DNA from 2 places in the Lactobacillus isalae genome. Region 2 is predicted to be linked to the other one. Evidence: a T-box and tRNA genes for the amino acid it is inferred to sense, from the RefSeq annotation. Region 2 holds a T-box; the other holds one or more tRNA genes.
What was found. A T-box is a leader RNA that pairs with one kind of tRNA and senses whether it is charged. The one in region 2 lies ahead of QM512_RS04850 (valine--tRNA ligase), so its partner is inferred to be a tRNA-Val.
Positions count from the first base shown of each region.

Region 1 (14,879 bases), 390 kb from region 2:
GGGATGAGTTGTGGGTAGCGGTGAAATTCCAAACGAACTTGGAGATAGCTGGTTCTCTCCGAAATAGCTTTAGGGCTAGCCTCGTGTGAATGATAATGGAGGTAGAGCGCTGTTTGGACTAGGGGCCCGTCAGGGGTTACTGAATCCAGATAAACTCCGAATGCCAGATATCAATGCACGGGAGTCAGACTGCGAGTGATAAGATCCGTAGTCGAAAGGGAAACAGCCCAGATCACCAGTTAAGGTCCCCAAATCTATGCTAAGTGGAAAAGGATGTGGAGTTGCGTAGACAACTAGGATGTTGGCTTAGAAGCAGCCACCATTTAAAGAGTGCGTAATAGCTCACTAGTCGAGTGACGCTGCGCCGAAAATGTACCGGGGCTAAGCATAGTACCGAAACTGTGGATGCATATATTATATGCGTGGTAGGAGAGCGTTCTAAGTGCGGCGAAGTTAGATCGAGAGGACTAATGGAGCGCTTAGAAGTGAGAATGCCGGTATGAGTAGCGAAAGATAGGTGAGAATCCTATCCGCCGAAAGACTAAGGTTTCCTGGGGCAGGCTCGTCCGCCCAGGGTAAGTCGGGACCTAAGGTAAGGCCGAGAGGCGTAGCCGATGGACAACAGGTAGAGATTCCTGTACTGAAATTGTTCGATATGAGCAAAGGAGGGACGCAGGAGGCTAATGACGCATGTTGCTGGAAATACATGTGCAAGCAGTAAGAAAAAAGATGAGTCAAATGCTTGTCTTTAGATTTCAAGCTGTGACGCGGAGCGAAATAAAAGTAGCGAAGGTCATGATGTCACACTGCCAAGAAAAGCTTCTAGCCAGAGCAATTTTACCCGTACCGCAAACCGACACAGGTAGTCGAGTGGAGAACACTCAGGTGAGCGAGAGAACTCTCGTTAAGGAACTCGGCAAAATGACCCCGTAACTTCGGGAGAAGGGGTGCTGATAGTAAAATATCAGCCGCAGTGAATAGGCCCAAACAACTGTTTATCAAAAACACAGGTATCTGCAAAATCGTAAGATGACGTATAGGTGCTGACACCTGCCCGGTGCTGGAAGGTTAAGAGGAGAGCTTAGCGTAAGCGAAGGTTTGAATTGAAGCCCCAGTAAACGGCGGCCGTAACTATAACGGTCCTAAGGTAGCGAAATTCCTTGTCGGGTAAGTTCCGACCTGCACGAAAGGTGTAATGATTTGGGCACTGTCTCAACGAGAGACTCGGTGAAATTATAATACCCGTGAAGATGCGGGTTACCCGCGACAGGACGGAAAGACCCCATGGAGCTTTACTGTAGCTTGATATTGAGTATTTGTTAAACATGTACAGGATAGGTAGGAGCCAGAGAAAGTAGGACGCTAGTCTTACCGGAGGCAATGTTGGGATACTACCCTTGTTTGATGGATCCTCTAACTCGCAGAGCTGAGCGTTCTGGAGGACAGTGTCAGGTGGGCAGTTTGACTGGGGCGGTCGCCTCCTAAAATGTAACGGAGGCGCCCAAAGGTTCCCTCAGAATGGTTGGAAATCATTCGCAGAGTGTAAAGGTATAAGGGAGCTTGACTGCGAGAGGTACACCTCGAGCAGGGACGAAAGTCGGGCTTAGTGATCTGGTGGTACTGCATGGAAAGGCCATCACTCAACGGATAAAAGCTACCCTGGGGATAACAGGCTTATCTCCCCCAAGAGTTCACATCGACGGGGAGGTTTGGCACCTCGATGTCGGCTCGTCGCATCCTGGGGCTGAAGTCGGTCCCAAGGGTTGGGCTGTTCGCCCATTAAAGCGGCACGCGAGCTGGGTTCAGAACGTCGTGAGACAGTTCGGTCCCTATCCGTCGTGGGCGTAGGAAATTTGAGAGGAGCTGTCCTTAGTACGAGAGGACCGGGATGGACATACCGCTGGTGTACCAGTTGTCTTGCCAAAGGCATCGCTGGGTAGCTATGTATGGAAGGGATAAGCGCTGAAAGCATCTAAGTGCGAAGCCCCCCTCAAGATGAGATTTCCGATGCGCAAGCAGTAAGACACCTTAAAGACGATGAGGTAGATAGGCTAGGAGTGGAAGCATAGTGATATGTGGAGCGGACTAGTACTAATCAGTCGAGCACTTGACCAAAGCTCAAAGGTTTTTAAAGCAAGAGATTATATTCAGTTTTGAGTGTAAAAGCTCAGAAAGAGTACGGTGGCGATGGCAAGAAGGATACACCTGTTCCCATGCCGAACACAGAAGTTAAGCTTCTTAACGCCGAGAGTAGTTGGTGGGAAACTGCCTGCGAGGGTAGGCAGTCGCCGTGCTAATGGAGGATTAGCTCAGCTGGGAGAGCATCTGCCTTACAAGCAGGAGGTCACAGGTTCGAGCCCTGTATCCTCCATTGAGTCGTTAGCTCAGTTGGTAGAGCATCTGACTTTTAATCAGAGGGTCGGCAGTTCGAGCCTGCCACGACTCATTGGCCCAGAAAAACTCAAGCGGGTGTGGCGGAATTGGCAGACGCGCTAGATTTAGGTTCTAGTGTTTTCGGACGTGTGGGTTCAAGTCCCACCACCCGTACCATGCCGATTTAGCTCAGTTGGTAGAGCATCTGTCTTGTAAACAGGGGGTCGAAGGTTCGAGTCCTTTAATCGGCATTAAAATTGAATAAAAAATGCGGAAGTAGTTCAGTGGTAGAACATCACCTTGCCATGGTGGGGGTCGCGGGTTCGAATCCCGTCTTCCGCTTATCATTATCATGCCGGGGTGGCGGAACTGGCAGACGCACGGGACTTAAAATCCCGCGGTTGGTGACAACCGTACCGGTTCGATTCCGGTCCTCGGCATATAATGATGCACCCTTAGCGCAACTGGATAGAGTGTCTGACTACGAATCAGAAGGTTGAAGGTTCAAATCCTTCAGGGTGCACACTTCGGGAAGTGGCTCAGTTTGGTAGAGCACCTGGTTTGGGACCAGGGGGTCGCAGGTTCGAATCCTGTCTTCCCGATTGTAGCTTAATAAAAAGGAAGTTACAGGATGGCGGTGTAGCTCAGCTGGCTAGAGCGTCCGGTTCATACCCGGGAGGTCGAGGGTTCGATCCCCCCCGCCGCTATAGAGGTAAGCTTGGACCTTTAGCTCAGTTGGTTAGAGCAGACGGCTCATAACCGTCGGGTCGTAGGTTCGAGTCCTACAAGGTCCATAGGATCTTGGCTTTTTTTATATAAAAACATCGCGGGATGGAGCAGTCTGGTAGCTCGTCGGGCTCATAACCCGAAGGTCATAGGTTCAAATCCTGTTCCCGCAATATGGTCCCTTGGTGTAGGGGTTATCACGCCTCCCTGTCACGGAGGAGATCACCGGTCCGAATCCGGTAGGGACCGTAATGGCTCGATAGCTCAGTTGGTAGAGCAAAGGATTGAAGCTCCTTGTGTCGGCGGTTCGATTCCGTCTCGCGCCATTAAGGAAGCAAAAAAGTTGCGGGTATAGTTTAGTGGTAAAACGAAAGCCTTCCAAGCTTTAGTCGCGAGTCCGATTCTCGTTACCCGCTTCAAAGGAAAAGGGGCCTATAGCTCAGCTGGTTAGAGCGCACGCCTGATAAGCGTGAGGTCGATGGTTCAAGTCCATTTAGGCCCATTGGAGATTTACTCAAGTGGCTGAAGAGGCGCCCCTGCTAAGGGTGTAGGTCGGTTTATACCGGCGCGAGGGTTCGAATCTCTCAATCTCCGCTTTGCAGATGTGCTTCATTAAAATAATAATGAAGCATTTTATTTTCCTTTGATAAAGTCTGTAAAGTAATACATGCTGTTTGAGGCAAGAGCAAAAAGAGCCAATAAAAAGGTTAAAAAAGATCTTGTCAAAGCAGGGAAAAGATGATAATATTATAAAGCTGTCATTTGAGAGAGATGAGAAAGATTAAAAAGTTCTTGTCAAAGATCAAAAGACATGATATAATATAAAAGTTGTCACATGACAACGGTAGTACCTTGAAAACTGAACAAAGTTTCGCTGAAAGTGTGCGGGATAAATAAAAATCCCAAACAAAAGCGAAGTCAATTCGCAAGCAATAAATTTGAGATAACTCAAAGAAAGTTTTAGAGCTAAACGATAAAAAGCTCATTTTCAAAAAGGAAAATGAGAGTTTGATCCTGGCTCAGGACGAACGCTGGCGGCGTGCCTAATACATGCAAGTCGAGCGAGCTTGCCTAGATGATTTTAGTGCTTGCACTAAATGAAACTAGATACAAGCGAGCGGCGGACGGGTGAGTAACACGTGGGTAACCTGCCCAAGAGACTGGGATAACACCTGGAAACAGATGCTAATACCGGATAACAACACTAGACGCATGTCTAGAGTTTGAAAGATGGTTCTGCTATCACTCTTGGATGGACCTGCGGTGCATTAGCTAGTTGGTAAGGTAACGGCTTACCAAGGCAATGATGCATAGCCGAGTTGAGAGACTGATCGGCCACATTGGGACTGAGACACGGCCCAAACTCCTACGGGAGGCAGCAGTAGGGAATCTTCCACAATGGACGCAAGTCTGATGGAGCAACGCCGCGTGAGTGAAGAAGGGTTTCGGCTCGTAAAGCTCTGTTGGTAGTGAAGAAAGATAGAGGTAGTAACTGGCCTTTATTTGACGGTAATTACTTAGAAAGTCACGGCTAACTACGTGCCAGCAGCCGCGGTAATACGTAGGTGGCAAGCGTTGTCCGGATTTATTGGGCGTAAAGCGAGTGCAGGCGGTTCAATAAGTCTGATGTGAAAGCCTTCGGCTCAACCGGAGAATTGCATCAGAAACTGTTGAACTTGAGTGCAGAAGAGGAGAGTGGAACTCCATGTGTAGCGGTGGAATGCGTAGATATATGGAAGAACACCAGTGGCGAAGGCGGCTCTCTGGTCTGCAACTGACGCTGAGGCTCGAAAGCATGGGTAGCGAACAGGATTAGATACCCTGGTAGTCCATGCCGTAAACGATGAGTGCTAAGTGTTGGGAGGTTTCCGCCTCTCAGTGCTGCAGCTAACGCATTAAGCACTCCGCCTGGGGAGTACGACCGCAAGGTTGAAACTCAAAGGAATTGACGGGGGCCCGCACAAGCGGTGGAGCATGTGGTTTAATTCGAAGCAACGCGAAGAACCTTACCAGGTCTTGACATCCAGTGCAAACCTAAGAGATTAGGTGTTCCCTTCGGGGACGCTGAGACAGGTGGTGCATGGCTGTCGTCAGCTCGTGTCGTGAGATGTTGGGTTAAGTCCCGCAACGAGCGCAACCCTTGTCATTAGTTGCCATCATTAAGTTGGGCACTCTAATGAGACTGCCGGTGACAAACCGGAGGAAGGTGGGGATGACGTCAAGTCATCATGCCCCTTATGACCTGGGCTACACACGTGCTACAATGGACGGTACAACGAGAAGCGAACCTGCGAAGGCAAGCGGATCTCTTAAAGCCGTTCTCAGTTCGGACTGTAGGCTGCAACTCGCCTACACGAAGCTGGAATCGCTAGTAATCGCGGATCAGCACGCCGCGGTGAATACGTTCCCGGGCCTTGTACACACCGCCCGTCACACCATGAGAGTCTGTAACACCCAAAGCCGGTGGGATAACCTTTATAGGAGTCAGCCGTCTAAGGTAGGACAGATGATTAGGGTGAAGTCGTAACAAGGTAGCCGTAGGAGAACCTGCGGCTGGATCACCTCCTTTCTAAGGAAGGCGAAAGATGATGGAGAGTGCGAGAGCACTAAAGAGAAGTCATCGAGAAAGCCAAGCGGAAGCACACTGAGAAACTTTGTTTAGTTTTGAGGGTAATACCTCAAGAGTTAGTACATTGAAAACTGAATATAATCGAAAGCAAAAAAACCGAGACAATCGAAAAGAACAGATTGAAGAGCGACCGAGAAGAGAGAGAAACTCAACTTGAAAATAGGTCAAGTAGAAAAGGGCGCATGGTGAATGCCTAGGCACTAGAAGCCGATGAAGGACGTGACGAACCACGAAAGGCTTCGGGGAGCAGTAAGTAAGCAATGATCCGGAGATATCCGAATGGGGGAACCCAATACCGCGAGGTATTATCATTAGCTGTTAAGGTTAATGAAGGAAGACGCAGTGAACTGAAACATCTAAGTAGCTGCAGGAAGAGAAAGAAAAATCGATTTCCCAAGTAGCGGCGAGCGAACAGGAAAGAGCCCAAACCAGCTGGCTTGCCAGTTGGGGTTGTAGGACTGCGATGTAGTACTTGAAGCGATAGCAGAATTATCTGGAAAGATAAGCCAGAGAGGGTGAGAGCCCCGTAAGCGAAATTGCGGAGAGACTTAGCAGGATCCTGAGTAGGTCGGGACACGAGGAATCCCGATTGAAACCGCGAGGACCATCTCGCAAGGCTAAATACTAACTAGTGACCGATAGTGAACCAGTACCGTGAGGGAAAGGTGAAAAGAACCCCGGAAGGGGAGTGAAAGAGAACCTGAAACCGTGTGCCTACAAGTAGTCAAAGCACATTAAAGTGTAATGGCGTGCCTTTTGTAGAATGAACCGGCGAGTTACGTTATGGTGCAAGGTTAAGTCAGAAAAGACGGAGCCGGAGCGAAAGCGAGTCTGAATAGGGCGAAAGAGTATCATGACGTAGACCCGAAACCAAGTGACCTACCCATGACCAGGTTGAAGGCGTGGTAAAACACGCTGGAGGACCGAACCCACGTGAGTTAAAAATCGCGGGGATGAGTTGTGGGTAGCGGTGAAATTCCAAACGAACTTGGAGATAGCTGGTTCTCTCCGAAATAGCTTTAGGGCTAGCCTCGTGTGAATGATAATGGAGGTAGAGCGCTGTTTGGACTAGGGGCCCGTCAGGGGTTACTGAATCCAGATAAACTCCGAATGCCAGATATCAATGCACGGGAGTCAGACTGCGAGTGATAAGATCCGTAGTCGAAAGGGAAACAGCCCAGATCACCAGTTAAGGTCCCCAAATCTATGCTAAGTGGAAAAGGATGTGGAGTTGCGTAGACAACTAGGATGTTGGCTTAGAAGCAGCCACCATTTAAAGAGTGCGTAATAGCTCACTAGTCGAGTGACGCTGCGCCGAAAATGTACCGGGGCTAAGCATAGTACCGAAACTGTGGATGCATATATTATATGCGTGGTAGGAGAGCGTTCTAAGTGCGGCGAAGTTAGATCGAGAGGACTAATGGAGCGCTTAGAAGTGAGAATGCCGGTATGAGTAGCGAAAGATAGGTGAGAATCCTATCCGCCGAAAGACTAAGGTTTCCTGGGGCAGGCTCGTCCGCCCAGGGTAAGTCGGGACCTAAGGTAAGGCCGAGAGGCGTAGCCGATGGACAACAGGTAGAGATTCCTGTACTGAAATTGTTCGATATGAGCAAAGGAGGGACGCAGGAGGCTAATGACGCATGTTGCTGGAAATACATGTGCAAGCAGTAAGAAAAAAGATGAGTCAAATGCTTGTCTTTAGATTTCAAGCTGTGACGCGGAGCGAAATAAAAGTAGCGAAGGTCATGATGTCACACTGCCAAGAAAAGCTTCTAGCCAGAGCAATTTTACCCGTACCGCAAACCGACACAGGTAGTCGAGTGGAGAACACTCAGGTGAGCGAGAGAACTCTCGTTAAGGAACTCGGCAAAATGACCCCGTAACTTCGGGAGAAGGGGTGCTGATAGTAAAATATCAGCCGCAGTGAATAGGCCCAAACAACTGTTTATCAAAAACACAGGTATCTGCAAAATCGTAAGATGACGTATAGGTGCTGACACCTGCCCGGTGCTGGAAGGTTAAGAGGAGAGCTTAGCGTAAGCGAAGGTTTGAATTGAAGCCCCAGTAAACGGCGGCCGTAACTATAACGGTCCTAAGGTAGCGAAATTCCTTGTCGGGTAAGTTCCGACCTGCACGAAAGGTGTAATGATTTGGGCACTGTCTCAACGAGAGACTCGGTGAAATTATAATACCCGTGAAGATGCGGGTTACCCGCGACAGGACGGAAAGACCCCATGGAGCTTTACTGTAGCTTGATATTGAGTATTTGTTAAACATGTACAGGATAGGTAGGAGCCAGAGAAAGTAGGACGCTAGTCTTACCGGAGGCAATGTTGGGATACTACCCTTGTTTGATGGATCCTCTAACTCGCAGAGCTGAGCGTTCTGGAGGACAGTGTCAGGTGGGCAGTTTGACTGGGGCGGTCGCCTCCTAAAATGTAACGGAGGCGCCCAAAGGTTCCCTCAGAATGGTTGGAAATCATTCGCAGAGTGTAAAGGTATAAGGGAGCTTGACTGCGAGAGGTACACCTCGAGCAGGGACGAAAGTCGGGCTTAGTGATCTGGTGGTACTGCATGGAAAGGCCATCACTCAACGGATAAAAGCTACCCTGGGGATAACAGGCTTATCTCCCCCAAGAGTTCACATCGACGGGGAGGTTTGGCACCTCGATGTCGGCTCGTCGCATCCTGGGGCTGAAGTCGGTCCCAAGGGTTGGGCTGTTCGCCCATTAAAGCGGCACGCGAGCTGGGTTCAGAACGTCGTGAGACAGTTCGGTCCCTATCCGTCGTGGGCGTAGGAAATTTGAGAGGAGCTGTCCTTAGTACGAGAGGACCGGGATGGACATACCGCTGGTGTACCAGTTGTCTTGCCAAAGGCATCGCTGGGTAGCTATGTATGGAAGGGATAAGCGCTGAAAGCATCTAAGTGCGAAGCCCCCCTCAAGATGAGATTTCCGATGCGCAAGCAGTAAGACACCTTAAAGACGATGAGGTAGATAGGCTAGGAGTGGAAGCATAGTGATATGTGGAGCGGACTAGTACTAATCAGTCGAGCACTTGACCAAAGCTCAAAGGTTTTTAAAGCAAGAGATTATATTCAGTTTTGAGTGTAAAAGCTCAGAAAGAGTACGGTGGCGATGGCAAGAAGGATACACCTGTTCCCATGCCGAACACAGAAGTTAAGCTTCTTAACGCCGAGAGTAGTTGGTGGGAAACTGCCTGCGAGGGTAGGCAGTCGCCGTGCTCTTTTTTAATATTCCGGCTTAGCTCAGTTGGTAGAGCACCTGACTGTTAATCAGGTTGTCGTCAGTTCGAGTCTGACAGCCGGAGTAAAGAGGAAAGTTAAAGGGAAGAACGAAGGTCATACTTTGTTCTTCCTTTTTTATTTCTTCATAAGTCTCAAAAATATATATGAAATAAAAAAGTCTCTAGTTGTAATTAACTAGAGACTTTTTTATTTTTAATTCTTTTTTTGTATTAGGTGTGTTATACCTACTAGGATTATAAATATTATTCCTGCGCTAATCATTGGAATACGATAATTTGGGAATATTAATAATACAACTATCATAGCTATAAAGAACGTTAAAACTGCTACATCAGATAAAGGATAAAGTGGCATTTTAAATGAAGGTAATTCATCTTTAGGTGTCTTTTTACGATAAGTCATATGAGTAATAATCATTATTGACCAAATTAGTAAAAACATGCTCGTTGCGGTAGCAGAGATAAAGGTAAAAGCATCTTTTAAAAAGAAATTTAAGAGTGGTGCCAAAGCAATTAAAACTGTTGAAAAAATTAAAGCATTTTTAGGTAGCTGCCGATGATTCAGAGTTCCCAAATGTTTACTTAATTTGTTTTTTCCATTGTAATTTATTGAAAATAATAGACGTCCTGCACTATAGATAAAACTATTTGTTGATGAAATCGCAGCACTTATTACAACAAAATTAATTATTGAACCTGCATTCTTAATTCCTGTTGCGCCTAATGCTTGAACAAAAGGTGAACTAGAAGTTGTAACTTTATCCCAAGGGATAGCTAAAAGAATACTTAGAATAGCAAGAACATAAAATAGTATAATTCTGACTGGTAATTGGTCGATTGCACGAGTAATGGTTTTTTTAGGTTCTTTTGCTTCAGCAGCAGTTAAACCAATTAGTTCAACGCCAATGAAACTAAAGATTACCATTTGGAAACCTAATAAAAAGCCCTTAGGTCCCTTTGCAAAGATACCACCGTCAACCATCATATTGTTCCAACCAACGTGACCATATTTTGTGGAAGCATTCGTTATTAATAAATAAAAAACTAAAATAACAAATGCAATAATTGTTACTATTTTAATAATTGCAAAACTAAATTCTAAGTTTCCGAATACACGAGCGGAAATTAGATTGATTGCTAGTAAAACTATTAATGTAATTAATCCAGGAATCCAACTTTGTAGATGAGGCCACCAATATTGAAAATAAATTCCTAGAGCCGTGATTTCAGCCATCGCTAGTGTAAGCCAACTGAACCAATACAAATATCCTGTCGTGGTTCCAATGCTTTTTCCTAGGTATTCTGTAATAAAATCAATATATGTGTTCTTTTTAATATCTGAAAGTATCAATTCTCCCAGCGCCCTCATTAAAAGGAAAAGAAAGAAACCTACTAAGCAATATATAAAAATTACTGCTGGGCCAGCCAGTTCAATACTGTTGCCAACTCCCAGAAAAAGCCCAGTCCCAATGGTTCCTCCTAATGCAATTAGTTGAATATGGGCATTTGTTAAACTACGCTTCATAGTTTTAACCTCAGATGATTCTGAGCTATTTTTTGACATTAAAATATAAAACTCCTTTCATAGTTTATTAAAATTTTAACATAAAAATCTATGATAACCGATAAAACGTATAGGTTTTAATATTTTTTATAAGGTTGTTATATAAAATTCATTGTGAAATATTTTTCAATATTATCGAAAATGTAAACGATATCATTATTGAAAACAGGTATTTCTTACTTTTTATCATATTGTGAATTTGTAAAAAACTGCACAAAGTCATTTACAAACCTTAGATTAAGGCGCTATACTGTCATTGTTCACAAAAATATGCCTAGATTTCCGAGTAGGAGGCCCAAATTAAATGGTGCAAGATAAAAAGGCTACAAAAGAAGAAAAACAATTGATGTAAATAAAATGATTGATGGCTATGTTGAAAAAGCACATGTTGCTTTAGATGAGATGGCTGATTTCGATCAAGAACAAGTTGATAAAATTTGTGAAGCAATTGCAAGTGCAGGAGAACAAAATAGCTACTTACTTGCAAAGATGGCAGTTGAAGAAACTGGTCGTGGTGTAGTAGAAGACAAGACTATTAAAAATATGTTTGCTAGTGAAAATATTTGGAATAGTCTTCGTCATGAAAAAACTGTAGGTGTTATCGAAGAAGATAAAGAAAAGCAATTAGTTAAAATCGCAGAACCTAAAGGTGTAATCGCTGGTGTAACTCCAGTTACTAATCCAACCTCAACTGTAATCTTTAAAGCAATGCTTGCTTTAAAAACTAGAAATGCTATTATTTTTGGTTTCCACCCACAAGCACAAAAGAGTTGTGTAAAAACTGGTGAAATCATTCGTGAAGCTGCAGTTAAGGCAGGTGCTCCTAAAGATGCTATTCAATGGATTGAATATCCAAGCCTTGAAGCAACTAGTGCTTTAATGAATCATCCAAATGTTCAAACGATTTTGGCCACCGGTGGTCCTGGAATGGTTAAGGCAGCTTATTCATCTGGAAAACCTGCTATTGGTGTTGGTCCTGGTAATGGTCCTTCTTACATTGAAAAGACTGCTAATATTCCGGAATCTGTTTATGACATTGTTTTATCTAAAACTTTTGATAACGGAATGATTTGTTCATCTGAAAACTCTGTAGTAGTTGATGAAGAAATTTATAACAAAGTAAAAGATGAATTTAAGTCTTGGAATTGTTATTTCTTAAAACCAGACGAAATCAAGAAGTTTGAAGAAAAGTTTATTGATCCTAAGCGAGGCACAGTTGCTGGTCCTGTTGCTGGTCGTTCAGCTTATCAAATTGCCAAATTATGTGGTGTAGATGTTCCAGAAGATACTAAGGTAATCATTGCTGAATATAAAGGTGTAGGTAAAAAGTATCCTTTATCTGCTGAAAAACTTTCTCCAGTGTTTACTATGTATAAGGCTAAGGATCATGAAGATGCTTATAAGATTTGTACTGACCTTCTAAATTATGGTGGTCGTGGACATACTGCTGGTGTTCATTCTCAAGATGAAAAGGTAATTGATGACTTTTCAATGAAGATGGACGCATGTCGTATCTTAGTAAACTCTCCTGCCTCAGTTGGTGGTGTTGGTGATTTATACAACAACATGCTTCCTTCTCTTACTTTAGGAACAGGTTCATACGGTGCAAATACTTTCTCACACAATATTGGTGCTAGAGACTTGCTTAACATTAAAACAGTTGCAAAGCGTCGCGATAATATGCAATGGATTAAGGTACCAAAGAAAACATATTTTGAACACAATGCAGCTAACTATTTAAAGCATATGCCTGATGTTGAAAGATTCTTTATTGTGACTGATGAAGGTGTAGCAAGTAAGTATATTAATGAAATTACTGACATTATTAGTCAACGTCGTGGAAAGAAGAGTTATGAAGTCTTTCAAGCAGTAACTAAGGATCCAGACACTGATATAATTGCAGATGGTGTTCACAGAATGAATATCTTTAAGCCTGATGTAGTTATTGCAGTTGGTGGTGGGTCTGTAATGGATGCAGCTAAAGCAATGCGGTTGTTCTATGAAAATCCAGATATGAGTTTTGAAGATGCCTATTCAAAATTTTTGGATATTAGAAAAAGAACAGTAAGATTTCCAAAATATAATGCTATTCAATTAGTATGTATTCCAACTACTTCAGGTACTGGTTCAGAAGTATCCCCATTTTCAATTATTAAAGATGCTAAGACTGGAATTAAGCACACTCTTTGCGATTATTCTTTGAATCCAGATGTTGCAATTGTTGATGATCAATTTGTAGAAACTATGCCTAAAGAATTAATTGCTCGTTCTGGTTTTGAAGCTTTGGCTCATGCAGTAGAAAGCTATGTTTCTACAATGGCTACTGACTTTACTCGTGGTTGGTCAATGGAAGCTATTAAATTGATTTTTGAAAACTTGGAAAAATCATATAATGGCGACCAAAGCGCAAGAAGCAGAATGCATAATGCTGCTACCTTAGCTGGAATGGCATATGCGAATGCCTTCTTAGGAGTAGGACATGCAATTGCTCATACTGAATCATCTGAATTTGGTATTCCTAGTGGCTTGAGTGATGCTATTGCAATGCCATATGTAATTAGATTTAATTCTAAGAAGCCAAGAAAGCTTGCTATGCGTCCACATTATTCAACTTTCAGAGCTGATAAAGATTATGCTGAAATCGCTCGTAGCTTAGGATTGAAGGGTAATACTGATCAAGAATTAGTTGATGCCCTAATCAAGAAAGTTGTTGAACTTGGACATGGCGTAGGAATGAAATTGAGCCTTAAGGCTAATGGAGTTAGTGAAGCTGACTTTAATAATAAAGTTGAAGAGATGGCTGTAGAAGCTTATGGAGATCAAAATGTAGTAACTAATCCTTCTGCTTTGTTAATTAGCGAAATTAAGGATTTGATGAAAGAAACTTATACAGGAAAGGGCATAGAAGCCTAAAAATTCCATTTTCTATATCTCATTTAAATATCAATATGAATTCGCACAAAAAAGGAGAAGCAATTTTGCTTCTCCTTTTTATTGATGTGTATGTAAATTAAATCATTGATTAGAAATTAAATTAATTTAACTTACCGGCTTTCTTCAAGATGTCTTGAGCCTTTTCCAAGTAGTGGTGCTCAGTTCTAAAGGCATCAATATCGCCACCGTTGAAGTCGTTTAATTTAGCAAGCTTGTCATCTAATTCTTCAAAGTCTTTCTTTAAATCGTTGATAACAGGTTCTTCTTCTTGTTCATAGACGTAGTGATTTTCGGTTGAATCTTTAGGACCTTCACCCTTGAATTCTTCGATCTTGTCTTCGTCTTTGTCGACTTTTCTTGCGTGCTTAAGAATTGATTTAATATCCTTAATTGTTTCGTGTTGAGCGGTGCGATGTTTCTTATCATCAATACTATCTTCAATCTTTGTTAAGTGACCTTCTGCATCTGAAATCTTCTTAGCGATTCTATCTAATGCTTTGAGTTCTCTTTTTGCATAATCTGCCATAACAATATACCTCCTAAAATCATTCTATTAACTTAATCATCTTTACTATAAGATCTAATACATGTATTTTCAAGAATAAGATGTTATTTTATGAAACAATCGTATAGGCTTGAAATATCTAATATCACTATAAATTTAAGAATAACGACTTGCTTAAATCAAATTACTGATTTATATGCTTGTTATTTTTTATTCCATGCCTTAATTGTATATTTCTACATAGATATAAAGTAATTTTCATCTGATATAGGTGTATTTATAATATAGATTATAAGAAAGAAGCGTAAAAATAATGTTTAGAGAAGATGCAAAAAATATTCATGAGAAAATTTTAAAAGATAATGATCCTGAAGCTTGGGAAAGAATTAGTCATTTTACATTTGAAGAGGTACAAGATGATGTTGATTTGCCAAATAAAACCAAATTACTTTCTAATTTAGCATATTTGCTGGGGATGCAAGGTTTAGAAGAATATCGTTTAATGTTACCAGTTGCATTAGACAATGGCGTAAGTCCAGTTGAGGCAAAGGAAGTTGTTTATCAAGCAGTAGATTATCTTGGTTTAGGAAGAGTAATGCCGTTTTTTGAAGTAACCAATACAATTTTGCTTGATCGTGGTGAAAAATTACCTTTACCAAAACAAGCCACAACCACCATGGATGACAGACTTGAAAAAGGCGAAGAAACTCAAATGAGATTATTTGGACCTCAAATGAAAGATTTTGCCAAAAAGGGAATTATTAACAAGTGGTTAGTAGATAATTGTTTTGGAGATTATTACACAAGAAAAGGTCTTGATGACAAAGAACGAGAAATGATCACGTTTTGTTACTTAGCTGCTCAAGGTGGTTGTGAACCAC
Region 1 is NZ_OX443569.1:1,387,163-1,402,041, reverse strand. It holds rRNA gene QM512_RS06855 (23S ribosomal RNA) at 1-2,115, shown strand, start outside; rRNA gene rrf (5S ribosomal RNA) at 2,178-2,294, shown strand; tRNA gene QM512_RS06845 (tRNA-Val) at 2,299-2,371, shown strand; tRNA gene QM512_RS06840 (tRNA-Lys) at 2,374-2,446, shown strand; tRNA gene QM512_RS06835 (tRNA-Leu) at 2,466-2,550, shown strand; tRNA gene QM512_RS06830 (tRNA-Thr) at 2,552-2,624, shown strand; tRNA gene QM512_RS06825 (tRNA-Gly) at 2,644-2,715, shown strand; tRNA gene QM512_RS06820 (tRNA-Leu) at 2,728-2,813, shown strand; tRNA gene QM512_RS06815 (tRNA-Arg) at 2,823-2,896, shown strand; tRNA gene QM512_RS06810 (tRNA-Pro) at 2,902-2,975, shown strand; tRNA gene QM512_RS06805 (tRNA-Met) at 3,007-3,080, shown strand; tRNA gene QM512_RS06800 (tRNA-Ile) at 3,094-3,167, shown strand; tRNA gene QM512_RS06795 (tRNA-Met) at 3,199-3,272, shown strand; tRNA gene QM512_RS06790 (tRNA-Asp) at 3,276-3,348, shown strand; tRNA gene QM512_RS06785 (tRNA-Phe) at 3,353-3,425, shown strand; tRNA gene QM512_RS06780 (tRNA-Gly) at 3,445-3,515, shown strand; tRNA gene QM512_RS06775 (tRNA-Ile) at 3,528-3,601, shown strand; tRNA gene QM512_RS06770 (tRNA-Ser) at 3,604-3,693, shown strand; rRNA gene QM512_RS06765 (16S ribosomal RNA) at 4,096-5,668, shown strand; rRNA gene QM512_RS06760 (23S ribosomal RNA) at 5,891-8,793, shown strand; rRNA gene rrf (5S ribosomal RNA) at 8,856-8,972, shown strand; tRNA gene QM512_RS06750 (tRNA-Asn) at 8,986-9,058, shown strand; gene QM512_RS06745 (amino acid permease) at 9,189-10,559, opposite strand; gene adhE (bifunctional acetaldehyde-CoA/alcohol dehydrogenase) at 10,917-13,472, shown strand; gene QM512_RS06735 (hypothetical protein) at 13,594-14,019, opposite strand; gene QM512_RS06730 (carboxymuconolactone decarboxylase family protein) at 14,312-14,879, shown strand, end outside.
Region 1: it has a tRNA-Val gene. The T-box ahead of QM512_RS04850 (valine--tRNA ligase) is inferred to sense a tRNA for this amino acid. The anticodon was not compared.

Region 2 (14,879 bases):
ACAGAACCTGGTTCATATGAATCTTGAACTAACATATTTCGCCATGAAGTATCCAAACCCTTTTTAGTTTGAGGATTAAAAGTAGGACGCTGGGAAGCAGCTAAAATTTTACCAGTCTTAATATCTTCTACAACTGCTGTTAGTGCTTTAGGCTTATATTTATCTTGAACTTGCGACATTAAAACTTCTAGATAAGTTTGCAATCTTGAGTCAAGTGTTAAGTAAATATTATCTCCATCTTTTGTTGCTCGAGCATTCTTCTGGCTATTAGGCAATTGATAGTTTTCAGCATCTACAAATGCTTCACGATAACCATCTTTACCAGCTAATTGCTTATTAAAATAAGCTTCAATTCCCATTGTCCCCACTAAATTACTAGTTCCTTGACTCTTTTGTGGTTGAGCCAGACCAATAATGTGAGAAGCAAAATTTCCATTTGGATAAAGGCGAGATGGGGTTTCAATAAATTTAATTCCTGGCAACTTCATATCTTCAATTCTATTCTTTTGAGATAAAGTCAAACCAGTACCAGCCGAACCAAATTCAACCTGAAAAGCCTTATGTTTAGGAGTTAAATATGAATATATTTTTTCTTCACTTAATGGAAGTACTTCAGCCAATTTTTGTGCTGTTTTGCGCTTATTAGTAACATACATTGGCTTATTATGGTAATCAATAGAACTCTTATCTAAAATTGCATACACGGTAAACACATGAGCATCTTCTGCAAGAGTTAAACCATTCTTATCATAAATAGTTCCTCGAGTTGCCTTTAAGACTTCATTTCGACGGTATATTTGATTTACACGCTTATTCAAATCTTCACCGGCAACTTGATTTGAAATTCCTATATATAAAAATCTACCTATAAATACAAGAAAAACCAAAGCCAAGACTAGCTGGAGGATTCTCCCCACCGTAAAGCGGTAGCCGTGGGCTTTGGATCTATTTCTATTTAAGTTATTAAACTTTTTCATTAACGGACATTCCTAATGTTACTCTCAACCAAGTGCAAGCCTTGATCACGAGCAATTTTATTAATTCTAGTAGTTGACGTTAATTCACCAATCTCCTGACGAAGATCAGTGTTATGACTTTTTTGAGAAATTATTGTTTGCTCAACATTTGCTAACTGATGCTGTGCACTAGTAGCAGAAATGCTGGCTGAAACCAATAAGATCATTAATCCTAAAGTAATGAGTGAACCTAGAACGACTAAACTTTTTTCGAATGCTGTCCAAGGAACGCTTTTGGGATTAAGAACAATTGCTTTCTTTGGCTGCTCAGTCTGCTGTTGACTTTGTTGATAATTTAAATTTCTTGCTGAGCTATCAGCCATTTTCTTCTCCTTAAATTTTAACTAAAAACTATAATTTCTCTGCAACCCTTAACTTGGCACTGTGTGAGCGGTTATTTTCCTCTAATTCATCACTACTTGCCATGATAGGTTTGCGACTAACCAGCCGCAATGTTGGTTTACTGTCAGCCGGAACCATCGGCATTCCCCGTGGTATCTCGACTTCAGAATACTTCTTAAAGATCTTTTTGACGATCTTATCTTCATGAGACTGAAAAGTAATTACGCTAATTCGGCCACCCGGCTTCAATAGCTTAATTGCCTCTTCAAGAGATTCTTGCAATACACCTAATTCGTTGTTAACTGCAACTCGAATTGCTTGAAAGCTCTTCTTAGCAGGATGCCCTCCACTTCGTCTTGCATATGCTGGAATCGCATCTTTAATCACATCAACTAAATCAAATGTAGTTACAATAGGTTTTTCTTTTCTTCGATCAACTATCTTTCTAGCGATCTGACGAGAAAACTTCTCATCCCCATACCTATATAAAATGTCACTTAGTTCTTTTTGAGACCAAGTATTGACTATTGTATAGGCATCTAACTCTTGGCTTTGGTCCATCCTCATATCTAATCGTGCATCAAACCGATAAGAAAAACCACGTTCAGGTTGATCAAACTGCGGAGACGAAACTCCAAGATCGTAATAAATACCATCTATTCCATCTGAAATTCCCAGCTCTACCAGATTTTCTTTCAAATGACAGAAGTTATCATGAACCAACATTAATCTTGGTTCAGCTCCTGGTTTCAATTTCTCAGCAAAACTCTCTTTTGCCATCGAAATTGCATATTCATCTTGATCAAATCCAATAACAGTTCCTCTGTTCAATTTACTGAGTAAATATCGAGCGTGACCACCACCACCAAAAGTTGCGTCAACATAAAGACCATCATCTTTTGGATTTAAATTGTCTATTGTTTCGTGCAAAAGCACGCTTTTATGCTTGAATTTCATAATTTTCTATAACTCGATGTCATCCAAGTCTTCTGCGATATCGTCATAGTTTTCATTGGCTTCTTCCGAGAAATCATTCCAGCGTTCTGCTGACCAAATTTCAATTCGGTCGGAAACACCAACAATCACACATTCCTTAATGAGTGCGGCATGCTCTTTCAGTGTCATGGTCAGATTAACACGTCCTTGCTTGTCGAACTCACTCTCCATCGCACCTGAGTAGAAAAGTCGCGTAAATTTACGCGCACTTCTCTTCGTCAGTGGAAGTTTGGCTAACTTAGCCTCAATTTTTTGCCATTCTTCAATTGGATAGCCAAAAATACAGCCTTCCATTCCACGAGTAAATACCATCTTATCACCAATCTCGTCTCTAAATTTGGCCGGTATAATTAGCCGCCCCTTGCTGTCGAGATTGTGATGATACTCGCCCATGAACATGGTCTAGCCCCCTTTCCAATGAATAATTTACCACACTTCCCCACTTTCTACCACAAGTTTTACACTTTTTATTTAGATATTCTGTTATTTTATGATAATTAAAATTTTATTCAAAATAAAATGCCCTTATCTCAAGGATAAGAGCACTTTAAGTTTTTATAAAAATTGTGGGGAGTTCGTTATAATAAGAGCAAAATTAGAAGACCAACATACCAAACAATTGATGAAGCGGCTAAATAATGCCACAACATACCAAAAGTTTTTCCGACAGAAATATTTTTATTTTTGACAGCCGTATAAACTGACACGATTACTACCAAAATAAAGTATAGTAGAAATCCATAAGGTAAAAAGGATGGTTGCTTTGTTTCTTGCGTTAACAACTGGCAAGCAACAATAAAGAAAAATGGTAAAATATCATAACCGCTAAATTGTGCTTTAGGAAATAGTTTAACTAAAAAAGCAGCAACCACAATTCCACATAATGGAATCAAAAAGATAAGCAAAAAATTCATGAAAGACCTCCAATAAGTTTATTTTAAACTATTTCAATTAAATATAAAATTATAATTAAAATCATGGTACACTAGAATTATTAATTTAGGAGGGACACATGAGAAAACGTAAGAAAAAATCTGGATTTCAAAAATTAACTATTGTTATGGCCTGGTTCATGGCAGTTATTACCCTTCTTGGTGTAGTAGCTACTGCTCTAATTGGAACTGGTGTCTTTCAGTTTTAAAATATTTTGCATGTTAAAAGGAGTCGCGATATCGCGACTCCTTTTTTGGTTTAAAAATAATATTCTTTTTTCAAAAATGGATACTCTTCTGCAAGTTTTACCCAGAACCAATAAGTACATAAGACTAAAATCAAGCACCACAATAAATTAGATAAAATACTGCGTGAAAAACTAGCAAAAGATAATTGAATTAAACCTACTAAGTTCAACATCAAGAAAACATAAACACTTACACAGAAATAAGTAACTAAACAAATTAATAAGCGAAACCAAAATACCTCTGGTAAAAATCTAGCGCTTTGTTGAAGAAGAAAGCAAATCAAAGGAAAAGCAACAGTATAGATTCCAATTATTCCTAAATAGTAAAGATCTGCTATTACTCCTAATCCCAAACAAAGCCAGATATTCGCGTCATTTTTATCATCACATAATGCTATTAAAGTAATTCCAATAACTGTTAACCAACAGCTTCCAGAAAAACTTTGATGAAAAATAAAAGTCTGTAAATTAAAGGCTAATACTCCATCTAAAATTAGTGCCATAAATAAGGCAATGGCAACATACCATCGACGTAATTCTGCCATTACTCTTCAACCTTTCTTTTAATTACAGACACAACAGATGGATCATTAAGATTTCCTGCAGGTTGAATTTCAACAACATCAGATAGTCCAAACGTATCACGCGTTGTTTTCTTAACTGTACCTACTAATAATCCTTTTGGTGATAAACCACCCATACCACTAGTATAAACACGCGTACCCTTTTTTAACTTTTGACCATCAACAACTTGAGTAAATGCCAATTGATTATTGCTAGTAACAGATATTACCCCATGAACCTTTTTACCATTGTCTGCATCTGCTTCAACAGCAAACTTATTTGTTGATTTATCAGTTGTAGTAATCAATTCAACTTTAGAGGTAGTACTGTTTACTTCTACTACACGTCCGATAACCCCTTTACCTGACATAACCGGCATGTTTTTTCTGACACCCGCTCTTGATCCTTGATCGATGATTAATAAATCAGACCAAGTATCTGCAGCACGTGAAATTACCGAACCGTTAATAATAGTATAGTCAGTTAGGGTTTTCTTTAATTCTAACGCCTGCTTTAATTGCGTATTTTCAGATTCAAGTGAACTATTACGAGCTTTAGTTTGAGCCAAGTTATCAATTTGCTTTTTCAAGTGATCATTTTCAGCTTGAGCATTAAACAAGTCCTCAACGTTGGCAACGCCATTAGAAACTAAATTTATTGGCCAGTTAACTACCCTAGTAACAATAGAAACTGTATCATTACCAATTTTTTGAACTAAGAAAGGTGATTCTCTCTTATTACGTAAGCGAACGGAAATAGATAACATACTTAAAACTAAAATAACTAGCACAAAAATCGTCAATAACTTTTTGTTTTTGAGAAATTTTTTCATCTACTACTATCTTCCTAATTTACAAGTTAATAAAAAAGACCGGCTTTCACGCCGGTCTCTAAATTAACGTCTCTTACGCATAACTTCAATATTTTTGAGAGATTCACCGGTACCAATTGCAACACAATCAAGTGGATCTTGAGCAATAAAGACTGGAACTTTAGTAGCATCAGAAATAACTTCTGGCAAGTTCTTTAATAGAGCTCCACCACCAGTTAACACAATACCATGATCGATAACATCAGCAGCAATTTCTGGAGATGTCTCTTCCAAAGTTTCTTTAATTGCTACAATAATATTTTGAACTACTTCTTGAATAGCTTTTGCAACATCTTCAGCATTAATATCAATTGATTTTGGTAATCCTGTTACTAGGTCACGACCACGAATATTCATAGATTCAATTTCTTTTGCCTTTTCAACTGAAGCAGAAGCAATTTGAATCTTAATAGTTTCAGCAGTTCTTTCACCAATTAATAAATTGTAATTTTGATGAATGTAAGTTGCGATAGCACTGTTAAACTTATCTCCAGCCATTCTAGTAGAACGAGATGAAACAATACCACCTAATGAAATAGTTGCAACGTCAGTAGTACCACCACCAATATCAACAACCATTGAACCTGTTGGATCCATAACAGGAAGACCAGCACCAATAGCTGCTGCAAATGGTTCTTCAATAACATATGCTTCACGTGCACCAGCAACTCTAGCTGCATCAATTACGGCTCTCTTTTCAACTTCAGTTACACCAGAAGGCACACAGATCATAGCTGCAGGCTTTGAGTTACCAACTGTCTTTTCCATGAAGTATTTAAGCATTGCAGCAGTTGTATCGTAATCGGCAATTACTCCATCTTTCATTGGACGAATAGCAACAATTGAGCCAGGAGTTCTACCAATCATTTCTTTGGCTTCTGAACCGACGGCAATAACTTCACCCGTTTGAGTGTTCTTAGCAACAACAGAAGGTTCACGTAAAACAATACCCTTACCTTCAATATAAACGAGTGTGTTGGCAGTTCCCAAATCAATCCCAATATTTTTAGATCCTAATCCAAACACGCAAAATCTCTCCTTAAATTTATCTCTTTAATTATTTTAGCCTAAATCGTATCTTTATTTAGTCTTAGATATTATAGCATAGAAACTCTAATGTAAAAATTTGCTTTAAGGAATTTTGCCCATACTTAAGGAAGACTTAAAGAAGTTCCATCTCTCGAAAACTTAAGTAAGTGTTATCAGTCACAATAAAATGATCTAGAAAATCAATTCCCATGCATTTACTTGCTTCTACTAGTTTTTTAGTAAAACGTAAATCATGCTGCGAAGGTTGCTCGTCTCCGCTTGGATGATTATGCGCAATAAAAAAAGCAGTACTATTATAGATTACGGCCCAGCGAAAGATATCTCTAGGATGGGCTACCGCTCTGTTTACCGTTCCTTGAAAAATTAGTTTTTCAGCAATAATTTTATTTTTAGAATCAAGATAAATACCATACAACTCTTCTTGCTTGCGGCCACACAACTTATCAGCTATATAGCATCCCACTTGTGAGCTAGAATAAAAACTTTCTATCTTCTTGCTATTAACGCTCTTTATTCGCTCTAATATCAGCTGCAATAGAATAGCCGTTTCATCATCACATTCAGGACTAGCTGCGTACTGCCATAATTCTTTAAAACTCTTTATTCCCACTTGATTTAATAGCTCAAACAAGCTATCAAACGTAGCAATATTCTTTCTATCTAACGATTTAGCTAATTTCTTTACTAAATCAACATCAGTTTGCAATAGTTCTTCTTTTTTCATAAATATCAATTACTCCTTTGATATTTATTACGAAAAAACTACTCAATTTTTTCAATAAAAGTATAAAAATCTTTACAAATTAATGTCGCATTCTTTTTATCTAAATCTGTTGCTTGCTTTAAGTCTGGAACCATTACGCATTTTAAACCCGCAGCACTTGCAGCCGCAACACCGGTACTTGAATCTTCAAATACTAATAGATTATCTGCCGGAAGTTGCATCTTTTTTGCCGCTAGCAAATAAATATCTGGTGCAGGTTTTGCTTTAATTTTTCCTGCCTCAACGTCTTTATAACTTAGATAAAAATCAAAATAATCTTTTATTTTTAAAACATCCAAATTATGGGCAACTACTTCATCGTAATTACTTGATGCAATTGCTAATTTAACCTGCCTTTTCTTAAATAGTTGTAACGCCTCTAGCACACCAGGTTGAAGTTTTAGTTTTCCTTCATCAGTCCATTTCCAAACCAATTCATCAGTTCTTTTAATAAACTTATCTCGATCCGCTTTAGTTTTAAAATGTCGATGATAAAACTCTTCCATTTCTTTAACTGAGGAGCCAACTAGTTTCAAATAGCTGTCGTCAGGTATATCCAAGTTTGCTTCTTTGGCTGCAACAATATTAGCATCCCAATACAACTTTTCTGAGTTAACAAGTAACCCATCCATATCAAAAATGACGCCTTCAATTGGTTCAGTGATATCTTTAATTTTCATTTTTACCTCTTTTGCAGTTAGCCAAAACTGCACCAACTAAATAAAAAGACCCTGTCACTAACAGCATATCATCTGGCTTCAATCTATTCTTTAAATTATTGTATGCTAGTTCAAAATTTTCCTCATAATTATATTTTTCTTGAGCTTCTTTAGGAAAATCTTCTAGCTTAGCCGCTCTAGGATAATTTATTCGCGTTAAAGTAACCTTTTCATCCTTGAATAATTCTGTAATCAAACCCAAGTCCTTGTCTTTCATCATCCCAAGAAGTACATATAACTGGCCTTTATTCTTTTTTCGAACTATTTGAAGTAAATTTGTCATTGCTTGTAAATTATGTGCTCCATCAACAATTATTTCAGGCTTAGTTTGAACTACATCATATCTGCCGGGAATATGAGTTTCATTAATTGCCTCTTCGATCATTTGCTTGCTTAAGCTCAAATTCAAAAGCTGAATCGCTTGAACTGCTACCCCAATATCATAGGCTTCTACTAATGGACGCAGCAAAAATTGATAACAATTCTCTGAATCTCGATATTTAATCGCATTTTTAGATACTTCAATTCGAAAATCTCTCCCCAATAAAAAGGACTTTGAATTTTTACCACGAGCTTTATCGAGCAAGATCTTTAAAACATCTTTTGGGATATTCCCTAGTACAACAGGCCGATTCTCTTTAATTATGCCACTTTTTTCTCTAGCAATATCTGTTAAAGTAGGTCCAATTATTTTTTCATGGTCAAGGCCAATAGTTGTAATCACACTGACTTCAGGAATAATTACATTAGTCTTATCATGCTCTCCACCAATTCCAACTTCGATTACTGCATAGTCGCATTTCTTCTGAGCAAAAAATTGAAAAGCCAGAGCTACTTCATATTCAAATGTCACTAGAGAAAAGTTAGGATCATCTTTTCTAAGAGTATCAATTGCAAGTTCGATTTCATTAGCCTGACTAATCAGATCGGCATCACTTATATTCTCACCATTTAATTGAATTCTTTCATTAAATTCATAAATATAAGGAGACACAAAAAGGCCAGTCTTTTGACCGGCCTTTTGCAATAAACTACTCAAATAATAGGATGTCGACCCTTTACCATTCGTCCCGGTAACATGAATAGTCTTAACACTATCTTGGGGATTATTTAACTCTCTTAAAATCCTTTTGATATAGCTTAGATCATTCTTAGGATGGAGCTTTGGCAATGAATATATTCTTTTAATTACTTGGTCAACATTAGTAAATCTCACTTCTATTTACTTTCCTTTAATTCTTTCATTCGTTCACGAACACCAGCAAGTTGACTTTCGTAGTCAGCCTTCTTTTCTTTTTCTTTATTTACAACAGCTTCAGGAGCATGAGCAACAAAGCCTTGGTTTGAAAGTTTCTTTTCAGCTCTTTGTACTTCTTCTTCAAGACGCTTTTCTTCTTTTTCCATCTTCTTAATTTCATCATCAACATTAACTAATTCAGTCAATGGGACAAAAATTTGAGCGCCCGGAATCACAGCAGTCTTAGCAAGTTTCGGTGCTTCAATATCAGCTGAAACTTGTAAATCTTTAGGATGTAAGAAGTTTTCTACATATTCAGCATTGTCATCTAAAATATGTTTATTTGCTTCATCGTCTAATTGAATCATAATATCAATTTGTGAAGACATAGGAGCATTAACTTCCATTCGAATATTACGTACAGCTTTAATAACTTCAATTAAGAAGGCCATATCATTATCTGCTTGCTTGTTTTCAAACTCTTCATGAGTTTCAGGATATTTAGCAGTCATAATTGATTTACCTTCATGAGGCATTGAAAGCCATAACTTTTCAGTAACAAATGGCATAATTGGGTGCATTAAACGTAAGATTTGATCAAGAATCCAAATTAGATTTTCTTGTTTTCTTGCCTTTAATTCTTCATCGTCGCCATTTAAAGCAACCTTAGAAATTTCAATATACCAGTCACAAAAGTCATTCCAAATGAAATTGTAAAGTTCACGACCAGCTTCACCGAATTTGTATTCATCAAACAAACGGGTAACTTCTGATACAGTGTGATTTAATCTATCAAAAATCCAGCTATCTGCTAAATCAAATTTAGTAGTATCTGGCATATGAGCTGGTTGAGCATCAGCTGGCAAGTTCATAATTACAAAACGACTTGCATTCCAAATCTTGTTGATGAAGTTCCAGGCTGCAGCTAACTTCTTTGGATCATAACGAGTATCTTGACCAGGAGCAGTACCGTTTAATAGGAACCAACGTAAAGCATCAGCACCATACTTATCAACAACATCCATCGGATCAACACCATTGCCAAGTGACTTACTCATCTTACGTCCTTGTTCGTCACGCATTAAACCATGCAAAACGACATCCTTAAATGGACGCTTCTTAGTAAAGTGAAGACCTTGGAAGATCATTCTTGATACCCAGAAGAAAATAATGTCGTAACCAGTAACTAAAGTATTAGTTGGGAAGTAACGTTTAAAGTCAGGATTATCTGTATCTGGCCAACCTAATGTTGAAAATGGCCAAAGAGCACTTGAGAACCAAGTATCTAAAACATCTGGATCTTGTTCCCAGTTTTCAATATCCTTAGGTGCTTCTTCACCAACATAAGTTTCACCAGTCTTCTTATTATACCAAGCTGGAATACGGTGACCCCACCATAATTGACGAGAAATTACCCAGTCATGAACGTCTTCCATCCAGTGGTTCAAAGTTCCTTCAAATCGCTCTGGAACAAAGTTAACTTTGCCGTCAGTCTTTTGATTCTTAAGAACTTCTTCTGCAAGTGGCTTCATCTTAACAAACCATTGCTTAGAAAGTCTTGGCTCTACTTGAACGCCTGAACGTTCTGAGTGACCAACTGAGTGGACGATTGGCTCTACTTTAATTAAGTAGCCCTCTTCTTTTAAGTCCTTTACTAAAGCTTCACGAGCTTCAAAACGATCCATACCAGCATACTTACCAGCTTCTTCGTTCATAGTTCCGTCATCATTCATTACATTAATTCTTTCAAGATTGTGACGGTTACCTACTTGGAAGTCGTTAGGATCGTGCGCTGGTGTAATTTTAACTAAACCAGTACCAAATTCTGGATCTACATGTTGGTCTTCAATAATTGGAATATGACGGCCAACAAGTGGAAGTACTAATTCTTTACCCACAATATCCTTGTAGCGTTCATCCCCTGGTGCAACAGCAACAGCAGTATCACCAAACATAGTTTCAGGACGTGTAGTTGCAATTTCAACAAAGCCTGATCCATCTGCAAATGGATATTTCACATGGTAAAATGCACCCTTGTCATCTTTGTGAATAACTTCTATATCACTAAGAGCTGTTTGTAATTCTGGATCCCAGTTAATAATGTATTCACCGCGGTAGATTAGTCCTTCGTTATATAATTGAACGAAAACTTTTCTAACTGCTTTGGATAGACCTTTATCAAGGGTAAATCTTTCTCTTGAATAATCAAGAGATAATCCCATTTTAGCCCATTGGCCCTTGATGATATTTGCATATTCATCTTTCCAGTCCCAAACTTGCTTAACAAAAGCTTCACGCCCCATTTGGTGACGATCTTTACCTTGCTTGCGCAATTTTGCTTCAACTTTAGCTTGAGTTGCAATACCAGCATGATCCATACCAGGAAGGTAAAGAGTATCATAGCCTTCCATTCGTTTGAAACGAATTAATGTATCTTGAATTGCTGTATCCCAAGCATGTCCCAAGTGCAACTTACCAGTTACGTTTGGTGGTGGAATAACAATTGAATAAGGATGAGCTTTTTTATCGCCAGATGGCTTAAAAAGATCTTCATCAAGCCACTCTTGATATCTCCCCTTTTCAACCTCATTAGGATTATATTTAGGTGCTAAATCTGTCATTAAAATTCCTCCAATAAAAAAGTCCTAGACAACTTATATTGTCTAGGACGAAATTTTCCGCGGTACCACCTACGTTAGATATACAAATGTATATCTCTCTTATAAGCGATAACGGCGCTGAAGTGTCCGGATTAACCTACTAAAGTTCAATTAATCAGCTAATCAAGCTACTCGTAAAATTCTTAAGTCTCTCAGCATACTGACTTTTCTCTGTAATGCGAATTTACTCCTCTTGATTCTTGCTTTGTTTATGATTATAGCATGAAAGAAAACAAGATAAAAGGTGAGAATTAAGCTCTATTTTCTCTAATTACTTTTACTAATTGGATTAAAATGGTTGGAATAATTGCTAAAACCACAATCAGCCAAACTTCTTGTCCGCTTAATGGCTGAACGGCAAATAATCCATGAAGTGCTGGTACAAAGAGAATTAAGGCTAAAAGTGCAGTGCCTAATGCAAAAGCTGCCAAACTGTACCAATTATTTTTAAATCCAATCTTAAAAATACTACGCTGTGAACGACAATTAAAGCCATGAAGTAAACGTGCAAATGTTAAAGTTGAAAAGGCCATAGTACATGCAATTGCAGGACTGTCTTTTAAACCAATTAAGAATGCAGCAATAACACTCAATGAAATCAAAAAGCCTTGCGTACTTATTTGAGTAACAAATGGTTTATCTAATAAGCTAGCTTTAGGATCTCGCGGTTTACGCTTCAAAATATCAGGATTTCCTGGCTCCATTCCGATTGCTAAAGCTGGAAGAGAGTCAGTAACCAAGTTAATGAATAAAAGTTGTACTGCAACAAATGGCACTGGCAATCCCGCAATTGAAGCAAAAAGAACTGTAATAATCGCTGACAAGTTACCTGATAATAAGTAGCCAATCGCATTCTTGATATTTTCATAAACAGTTCTACCATTAGCTACAGCCTTGATGATCGTAGCAAAGTTATCGTCAGTTAAGATCATACTTGCGGCATCTTTTGACACCTCAGTACCAGTAATTCCCATGGCAACCCCAACATCAGCTTTTTTAAGAGCCGGTGCATCGTTAACACCGTCCCCAGTCATTGATACAATGTGGTTCTTTCTTTGCCATGCATTAACAATTCTGATCTTATTTTCTGGAGAAACACGAGCATATACTGCAACTTTTTCGATTTGTTGATCTAATTCTTCATCGCTTAGGGCATCTAATTCTAAGCCAGTTAATGCCAAGTCTCCATCTGTAAAGATACCAATCTTTTTAGCAATTGCTACTGCAGTCACTTTATGGTCACCCGTAATCATCACTGTTCTAATACCAGCTTCTTTTGCACGGGCAACGGCTGCAACACTTTCCTTTCTTGGTGGATCCATTTCTGAAACCAAACCAATGAAAGTCAAATCTTTTTCAGTATCTGTAGATAATTCTTCATCGCTTTCTTTGTAAGCAAATGCTAAGACTCTTAAGCCATTTTCAGAAAAATGATTATTTTGTGCTAAGATCTCTTTTCGATCCTGCTCAGTGATTGGCCGTACTTCATCCCCAAAACGAATATTTATACAACGCTTAAGTAAAACATCGATTGCCCCTTTAACGAAAATTGTAGGAACAGTATGTATCAGGTGCTTTGTACTCATCAACTTTCGATCAGAATCAAAAGGTACTTCTTCCAAACGATCTAAGTGATTTCTCAATTCACTTTCTGATAATCCTAACTTTCCATCTCCAAGATCAATTCCCGGAACCTTGCGATACATTTCAAGCAAAGCTGATTCTGTTGGGTCACCAATCTTCTTACCATCTGAAAAGCTAGCATCATTATTTAGAACTACATCATATAGTAAATAACGATGTAATTGATTACTTAAATCAAGTTCTTCAGGTTTAAGAATCTTACCACCGATATAAATATCTTCAACAGTCATCTTATTTTGAGTCAAAGTTCCAGTTTTATCAGAACATATTACAGAAACCGAACCCAAGGATTCAACAGCTGCTAAATTTTTGATAATGGCATGTTCCCTTGCCATTTTTTGTGTTCCCATAGCTTGCACAATTGTAACAATCGAACTTAAAGCTTCTGGAATAGCAGCAACCGCTAAAGCCACTGCAAATAACAGAGCATCTAGTAAAGGTTGTCCGCGCCACATTTGTAATCCTAAGATCAAGGCACAAAAAATCAAAATTGCGGTTGCCAAACGAGAAGAAAATTGATCAAGTGAAACTTGAAGGGGCGTTCTACGCTCCTTAGTTTCATTCATTAAAGTAGCAATTTTACCAATTTCAGTGTCCATTCCAGTTGCTGTAACCAAAACATTTGCCCGTCCATATGTTACAAGCGAACTAGAATAAACCATATTTACTCGGTCTGCTAAGGGAACTTCCTTATCAAAGGTCGTATCAAGCTTATCAATATTTGTTGATTCACCAGTTAACGAGCTTTCATTTACCTGTAATGAAAAGTTATCTAAAATTCTACCGTCAGCAGTAACCAAGTCTCCTGCCTCAAGTAAAAGAATATCGCCTGGGACAACATCTTTTGCAGCAATTTCCTGCTTCTTGCCACTCCTTAAAACTTTAGCAACAGGCGCTGATAGTGATTTTAAAGCTTCTAATGATTTTTCAGCCTTAACATGTTGCACAGTTCCTAAAATTGCATTCAAAATCAAAACAACAATGATTACTGCTGTACTTTCTAAATTACCGGTAAATGCGGAAATTATAGCGGCAACGATCAAGATAATGACCATTAAGTCTTTGAATTGTTCTAAAAAGACTTCTAAGATGCCTTTTTTCTTACCTTCCACTAAGGCATTAGGTCCCACTTGAGCTAATTTTTCTTGAGCGGCCTTATTAGTCAAGCCCTGCTTTTCATTTGCTCCTAATTCTTTTAGAAGCTCTTCTTTACCTTCACGATAGTATGCTTTCACTTAAACCCTCCATCTAATGGAAAAACCAGACTTTGGCATAAAAAAAGAGACCATTGTCTGAACAAAAAACGTTTAGCCAATAGTCTCACCATTTAAACTTACAGCGGAAAAATTATTTTCGTTCTGACGCCGTAAGTACACCTTATGCCGGTTACTCCCTATATGTTGATTATAAGTTTATCATTTTTCATTTAAGCTAGCAATAAAAAATTTACTGTTTTATCCATTGAGATCCACCTAAATTATAGGCAATTTTTCCCTGCACTTTTTTCTCTGCAAAATAATTCCAGCTACTATTCTTAGGTAGTTTCCTGCCAGAGCATTTTTCAAAGGAAGGATCTGTATAAATCAATGCTGCTTGCTGCAATTTGATTTTGCCTTGACGCAATTTTGGAGCAAAGCCATCATAATTTTTAAATTTATCATAGCTAACCCAAATACCAGGTTTTACATGATAAAAAAGTTGATTATTTTTCATTTTTACCTGATCTACATAAAATGAATTTCCATTTTTTAAATCCATCTGCCCAGAAATTGATTCACTAGGGAAAGAAATATCGACATATTTTATTTTAAAAATATTATTTTTATGCAAAATTTGA
Region 2 is NZ_OX443569.1:996,974-1,011,852, forward strand. It holds gene QM512_RS04790 (penicillin-binding protein) at 1-977, opposite strand, end outside; gene ftsL (cell division protein FtsL) at 977-1,339, opposite strand; gene rsmH (16S rRNA (cytosine(1402)-N(4))-methyltransferase RsmH) at 1,368-2,315, opposite strand; gene mraZ (division/cell wall cluster transcriptional repressor MraZ) at 2,322-2,753, opposite strand; gene QM512_RS04810 (DUF3397 domain-containing protein) at 2,933-3,268, opposite strand; gene QM512_RS04815 (DUF4044 domain-containing protein) at 3,367-3,495, shown strand; gene mreD (rod shape-determining protein MreD) at 3,546-4,079, opposite strand; gene mreC (rod shape-determining protein MreC) at 4,079-4,930, opposite strand; gene QM512_RS04830 (rod shape-determining protein) at 4,994-5,995, opposite strand; gene QM512_RS04835 (JAB domain-containing protein) at 6,132-6,743, opposite strand; gene QM512_RS04840 (HAD family hydrolase) at 6,782-7,462, opposite strand; gene QM512_RS04845 (bifunctional folylpolyglutamate synthase/dihydrofolate synthase) at 7,452-8,717, opposite strand; gene QM512_RS04850 (valine--tRNA ligase) at 8,720-11,359, opposite strand; T-box leader at 11,400-11,608, opposite strand; gene QM512_RS04855 (cation-translocating P-type ATPase) at 11,650-14,277, opposite strand; gene QM512_RS04860 (glycerophosphodiester phosphodiesterase) at 14,489-14,879, opposite strand, start outside.